DNA from 2 places in the Alkalihalobacillus sp. R86527 genome. Region 2 is predicted to be linked to the other one. Evidence: riboswitches for the same ligand, from Rfam matches in the RefSeq annotation. Region 2 holds a riboswitch; the other holds the start of a gene.
The links. A riboswitch is a leader RNA that binds a small molecule or an ion and turns the genes downstream of it on or off. The one in region 2 is predicted to bind FMN.

Region 1 (3,473 bases), 1.7 Mb from region 2:
GGTTGCATACGCGAGTAAAGCATTTTCATGTATTGCCATCATCCAGCTTGCTGAAGAAGAAGGGTTAAGTCTCGATGTAGTCTCAGGAGGCGAACTCTATACTGCACTACAAGCAGGATTTCCGGTAGAGCGCATCCATTTTCACGGTAACAACAAAAGTGAATCAGAAATAAGAATGGCTCTAAAAGCGGGAATTGGATGTTTTGTAGTTGATAACTTTTACGAACTCTCTTTACTCGAGCAGTTGGCGTTTGAAGAGGGTGTTTCAACAAATGTATTGCTTCGAATCACTCCAGGTATCGAGGCTCACACGCATGACTATATATTAACTGGTCAGGAAGATTCAAAGTTCGGCTTCGACTTACAAAGTGGTCAGGTAGAACAGGCGATCGAGACCACTTTGAAAATGGGAAATATTCATCTTCTAGGCCTTCATTGTCATATAGGTTCACAAATTTTTGAAACCACTGGGTTTGTAATGGCGATCGAAAAAATTTATAGTTATCTTCATAAATGGTATGAAGATTTTGGATATGAGCCACAGGTACTTAATTTAGGTGGTGGATTTGGAATTCGCTATAATAGTTCGGATCAACCTATCCCTCCTTCTGAATATATCGATGCTATGACGAGTGCCGTTAGTAAGCAGCTTGAACATAGTACAATGGCGATGCCGGAAATTTGGATCGAACCAGGCCGATCTCTAGTAGGTGAAGCTGGGTCGACGTTATATACCGTAGGTTCTCATAAAAATGTTCCTGAATTACGAAATTACCTTGCTGTAGATGGAGGGATGAATGATAACCTTCGCCCAGCACTTTATAAAGCGAAATATGAAGCGTCTATTGTCAATCGGATGAATGAACCTAAAGATACTCTTTACTCAATTGCAGGGAAATGCTGTGAATCAGGAGATATGTTGATTTGGGATTGTGAGCTTCAACGTGCAATCGCAGGTGATGTAATGGTTGTTTTTTCTACAGGGGCATACGGGTATTCTATGTCTAATAATTATAATCGCCTTCCAAAACCAGCAGTTGTATTTGTTGAAGACGGTGAAGCAAGTCTTGTTGTTCAAAGGGAATCATATGAAGATTTAATCCAACATGATCGCCCCTTAAACAAAATGGTTATTTCGAAATAGTTTCTATGTGGTAAATAATACGGTAAATACGTTACTGTATGCTATAATGAAAGAGCTTTTAAGCAAATTGTTTACGCAGGAGGATATTTTTTATGAAAAAAGGTTCAATCGCATTTGAAAATGGCGAAGTAATTCAAATTAAATTTTTCCCAGAGGAAGCACCTAACACGGTAGCTAACTTTGAAAAACTAGCTAACGAAGGATTCTATAACGGTGTTAATTTCCACCGTGTCATTCCAGGTTTTGTTGCACAAGGTGGAGATCCAACAGGAACTGGTATGGGTGGCCCTGGTTACACAATTGACTGTGAAACAGAAGGTAATCCAAACAAACACGTAGCAGGATCACTTTCTATGGCTCATGCTGGTAAGAATACTGGTGGAAGTCAGTTCTTCCTTGTACATGAACCACAACCTCATCTTGATGGTGTTCATACAGTTTTCGGCCAAGTAACGGAAGGAATGGAAACTGTTCTTCGAGTTAAACAAGGAGATGTAATGAAAGAAGTTAAGGTTTGGGACGAAGAATAATTTAGCTTAAACTAAATAAAACTTTCCTTCGGGGTAGGGTGCAATTCCCAACCGGCGGTAATGATTGATTATCTAATCAACTAAGTCCGTGACCCGTGTGCATATTGCATACGGTGGATCTGGTGAAAGACCAGAACCGACAGTATAGTCTGGATGGGAGAAGGAGTAAAAGTTTACCAGCCCTTTTGAAGAATGACCTTCAAAAGGTTTATTTGGTATACTCTTTTCAAAAGCCTCCCTCATCAATCGGGAGGCTTTTTTATATCTCTTAACCCCAATTGATTTGTTAGGAGATGGTCAATGTGAATAATAAAGATTATATGAAGATGGCAATTGATCTTGCAAGAAATACAATAGGGCAAACTGCGCCAAACCCAGCTGTTGGTGCTGTTCTAGTAAACGAGGGCAGAATTGTTGGTATGGGAGCTCATTTGCAAGCGGGTGATGCTCATGCTGAGATTAACGCACTTCGAATGGCAGGCGAAAAAGCAAAGGGAGCAACTGCATATGTGACTCTTGAACCTTGTAGCCACCACGGAAAAACACCGCCTTGTAGTAGTGCCTTAATAGAGGCTGGAGTTTCTGAAGTCTTTGTTGCGATGAAAGACACCAATCCCCTTGTAGGAGGGAGAGGATTAGAAAGACTGAGAGAAGCGGGTATAATCGTTCATTTAGGATTGCTAGAAGAAGAAGCATATTCGATTAATGAAGTGTTTTTCCACTACATAAATACGAATAAACCTTTTGTCACATTGAAATCTGCAATTTCAATGGATGGGAAAGTGGCGACAAAAACGGGTGACAGTAAATGGGTTACTGGACCTGAGGCGAGGCAAGATGTTCACGCTCTACGTCATCAACATGATGCAATACTAGTAGGTGTTGGAACTGTAGAAAAGGATAACCCTTCACTAACGACGAGGTATGGAGAAGGTTTGAGTCCAGTAAGAGTTATTCTTGATCGTTTGCTAAGGCTTCCTTCAAGTGCAAAGCTGTTGCATGACGATTCAGTTGAAACATGGATCATCACGACTGAGAAAGCAAAGAATGAAACAAATAGAACATTCGCTTCACATGTGAAAGTGTTAGCTCTGCAAGGTGAATCGCTTGAGATCGAAGAGATATTGAGACTTCTTGGAGACCGCGGAATTACCTCAGTATTAGTAGAAGGCGGTCCTACTGTAAACGGTAGTTTTCTTGAATCAGGGGCTTTTCAAAAAGTTGTTACTTACATTGCACCCAAGTTGATCGGAGGAAAAGAAGCTCCTACTTCTTTTGAAGGCTTTGGGGTTTCACATATGAAAGAGACGGTAGAACTGAAAATTGAGAATGTAGAACGTGTTGGCGACGATATTAAAATTATTTCCACACGAAAAGAGGTGCAATAATGTTTACAGGAATCGTTGAAGAAATCGGAAAAGTCCAGAGTGTCCATCAATCAGGTGAATCAATCGTAATGGATATTCGTGCATCAAAAATACTTCAAGATGTCCACTTGGGTGATAGCATTTCGATTAATGGGGTATGTTTGACAGTTACCACTTATACGGACTCTGCTTTTTCTGTGGATATTATGCCGGAAACATTTCGTGCAACGGGCTTACGAGAACTAAGACCGAATGATCACGTGAACTTAGAACGGGCAATGGCTGCGAATGGAAGGTTTGGAGGTCATTTTGTCTCTGGTCATGTAGATGGAATAGGTGAAATTGTTAAGATTGAACAAGTTGATAATGCACAGTACTTTGATATTAAGCTTTCGGCAAGCCTCATGGATTATTTTGTTGAAAAGGGTTCTA
Region 2 (3,473 bases):
AAGATTCGCAAAGCTCGTTCCTTCCCCAGCCACATGGATCTTTGCATCATATAAAGCAAACCCAGGCAGTTCACTACCAAGAAGACTTCGGATGTCCCCTGGCTTTATACTCGTAATAAATTGAAAAGCGACAAGTGATAGCGCAGGAGGCTCGCTTCCTGCTGGCAGCACTTGCGTTAAATAATGATTTTCAGTGCCCATCGCATAAATCATTGCTTCATTTGAAAAGCTCGTAACCCAGTCGTGCATCATTGAGGAAGAAAATCGATATTTCGTTTCAGAAGACGAGATAAATCCCGCAACGATAAACAAACTAATCAAGCTAATGATCATAAGGAATGAAAGTGTTCTAAGCATTTTGTTACTAGGATTACTAAATAACTTTATCGCATTTTGTTTCATAAGCTCTTCTCTCCCTCGCCGGCTTCATACTCTATGTCTATGAAACAAAAATCACATTAGAAGATTTTTTTGCTAGCAATAATAGATAGAAGCGTATATGATTCAAAATATCTGCAAAATATATTTGATAATTGAATGTGCGAAAAGTATGATTAAGATAGGATAGGGGAGGTGAACAGAATGGGAAAATCATCGATGTATATTGCTTCGACAATTTTGTTCCTAGCGATAGTGGTAGGCTTTACATACTGGCTGTCTACAACGGAAGAACACGCTGGTTCTGAAGGAAGCCATGGTGAGCAGACTGAAGACTCAGCAGGAGGAGAAGCAGAAAAAATCTTCTCTCAGAACTGCGCTTCCTGTCACGGTGAGAACCTTGGTGGGGGAGCAGGTCCTGCACTAGAAGCTGTAGGTGGTAAATATTCAAAGGACGAGATTCTCGGCATTATTAAGAATGGTAAAGGTGGCGGAATGCCAGCTGGTGTCATTCAAGGTAAAGAAGCTGAGATGGTCGCTAAATGGCTGTCCGAAAAAAAATAATATTGTAATAAAAAGCTTTCTGTTAATCCAACAGAGAGCTTTTTATTATTACCTTTGAATGATCTATTATCACTTCGTTGAAAGCATTATCACAGAATAGCTTGACTTCAAGATGTTTTTGTTGAGTTATCTTCTCTCGCGATGTATAATGAAGCTGTAAAATAGTATACGAACTATCTTCGGGGCAGGGTGCAATTCCCGACCGGCGGTGAAGGAATAATTTCCTCAAGCCCGCGAGCCTGTAGTTTGGGCAGGATCTGGTGTAAATCCAGAGCCGACAGTATAGTCTGGATGGGAGAAGATGGTGGAGTAGCAAGCTCTCTATTGAAAAATAGACGATAAGCTTGCTTATTTCCCCATGCCGACTACCATGAGCCCCATACTCATGGTTTTTTTACGTGCATAGGGCCACATCTCCTTTTCGATGGTTCAAAAATCAAAGGAGCAATGTCAAATGAAAACTGTATCAAAGACACAACGTATGATCGTTGTAGCGATGTTCAGTAGTATTTCATATCTACTGATGCTACTAGATTTTCCACTACCTGGTTTTCCTGTTTTTCTACAAATTGATTTCAGTGAAATTCCAGCACTTTTTGTGGCGATTCTGTATGGTCCAGTAGCAGGTATATTAGTTGAAGCAATAAAGAACTTTATCCATTATGGAATTCAGGGAAGCTTTACTGGAGTCCCTATTGGACAGCTTGCTAATTTTATTGCAGGTGTATTCTTTATCGTGCCGACTTCTATTATATTCAGGAAGTTTAACCAGACACAGAAAGGCCTTACGATTGGGCTAATTCTTGGAACTCTCTTGATGTCAGCAATGATGGGATTGTTGAACTATCTCGTAATTCTTCCAGCTTACACATGGTTCATGGGATTCGAAGCGATGTCAGCTTCAGCACGTCAGGCACTAGTTTTAACGGGAATTACACCGTTTAATATTATAAAAGGTTCGATTGTAGCTGGTATATTTATTGCCTTCTTTATTAAATTAAAACCGTGGTTTGCGAAACAAACCAGACTTGCTTAATAAAACGAAACGCGTATCCTCATGGGATACGCGTTTTTTTATATTGACGTTTTTTCCATATGAAGGAAAACTAATGCAAGTTGTTGAATACGTACAAAAAGTAGAAAAGGAGGTACTCACCTTATGTTATCCATTGATTGGCTTGAAAAATCAACTATTTTAGATCTACAACAAGCAATGTTTGAAGGAAGATTAACATCTTATGAACTAGTTTGTTTTTACTTAGAACAAATCGCGAACTTTAACTCTGAAATTAATGCGGTATTGGAAGTGAATCCAGATGCTCTGTTTATTGCAGAGGGTCTTGATCGAGAACGTAATTTACAAGGTCCAAAGGGCATTTTGCATGGTATCCCTATTCTACTGAAAGACAATATTAATACAGGTGATAACATGCACACGAGTGCAGGCTCATCTATGCTTTCGAATTCTTTCGGTAGAGGTGATGCTTTTCTCGTTTCTAACCTTAGAGAAGCGGGAGCAGTCATACTTGGGAAAACCAATATGACAGAATGGGCGAATTTTATGAGCGACACAATGCCTAACGGCTATAGCTCGAGGGGCGGACAAGTACTAAACCCTTATGGTCCAAGAACACTAGATGTAGGCGGTTCAAGCTCAGGCTCTGCAGCTGCTGTAGCATGTCATTTCGCCACTGCTGCTATCGGAACTGAAACGAATGGGTCTATTCTTAATCCTACAAGCTCAAATGCTACAGTTGGAATAAAGCCAACAGTCGGATTAATTAGTAGACAAGGGATTATTCCTATCTCCTCTACTCAGGACACAGCAGGACCTATCTCTAGAAATGTAACAGATTCCGCCATCCTACTCGGTATTCTATCAGGGCAAGACAACGATGACCCTTCCACCCTATCAGCACCCGTTCAAAGCGATTATACACCTTACCTTTTCAAACCCACCTACGAGAATATCAAACTTGGCATAATCAAAAATGGTTATTACGAAGAAATGCATCCGGAAGAACAAGAGCAATTTGATTTTGCCGTTACAAAGTTGAAGAATGCAGGATGTTCAGTCATCGAGATCAACGAGATAACAGCAGATCAAGAAGAATTAGAAAATGACTATAATGTGCTTTTATATGAATTCAAAGCAGGAATCGATGCATACCTTGCTAAGGAAACAAGATTCCCAAACAACCTTAGTTTGAATTCTATTATTGAATACAATAAGAAGAATGAAGAAAACGCTTTGGAATATGGTCAGTCACTATTACTCGAGGCAAACAATACGAGTGGCACATTAACGGAACCACACTATCTAAAAAGTAGACTCAACGATATTAAAAAAGCAAAGCAAAATGGGCTTGATTCATTATTTAAAAATGAAGGGTTAGATGCCATTCTATTTGGTGGGAGCTATGGATCTACACTCCCAGCAAAGGCTGGTTATCCATCAATTACAGTACCAGCAGGATTCACTTCTAACGGGAAACCATTTGGGCTCACCTTTACCGGAACCCCATTTAGTG

Region 1: it holds a riboswitch for FMN, as region 2 does, so the genes downstream of both, ribD (bifunctional diaminohydroxyphosphoribosylaminopyrimidine deaminase/5-amino-6-(5-phosphoribosylamino)uracil reductase RibD) here and SJY16_RS17515 (ECF transporter S component) in region 2, are expected to answer to the same signal.

The regions. Positions count from the first base shown of each region.
Region 1 is NZ_JAXHBW010000001.1:1,653,708-1,657,180, forward strand. It holds gene lysA (diaminopimelate decarboxylase) at 1-1,144, shown strand, start outside; gene SJY16_RS08455 (peptidylprolyl isomerase) at 1,237-1,674, shown strand; FMN riboswitch at 1,695-1,843, shown strand; gene ribD (bifunctional diaminohydroxyphosphoribosylaminopyrimidine deaminase/5-amino-6-(5-phosphoribosylamino)uracil reductase RibD) at 1,968-3,062, shown strand; gene ribE (riboflavin synthase) at 3,062-3,473, shown strand, end outside.
Region 2 is NZ_JAXHBW010000001.1:3,358,150-3,361,622, forward strand. It holds gene spoIIP (stage II sporulation protein P) at 1-402, opposite strand, end outside; gene SJY16_RS17510 (c-type cytochrome) at 583-942, shown strand; FMN riboswitch at 1,114-1,249, shown strand; gene SJY16_RS17515 (ECF transporter S component) at 1,397-1,978, shown strand; gene SJY16_RS17520 (amidase family protein) at 2,102-3,473, shown strand, end outside.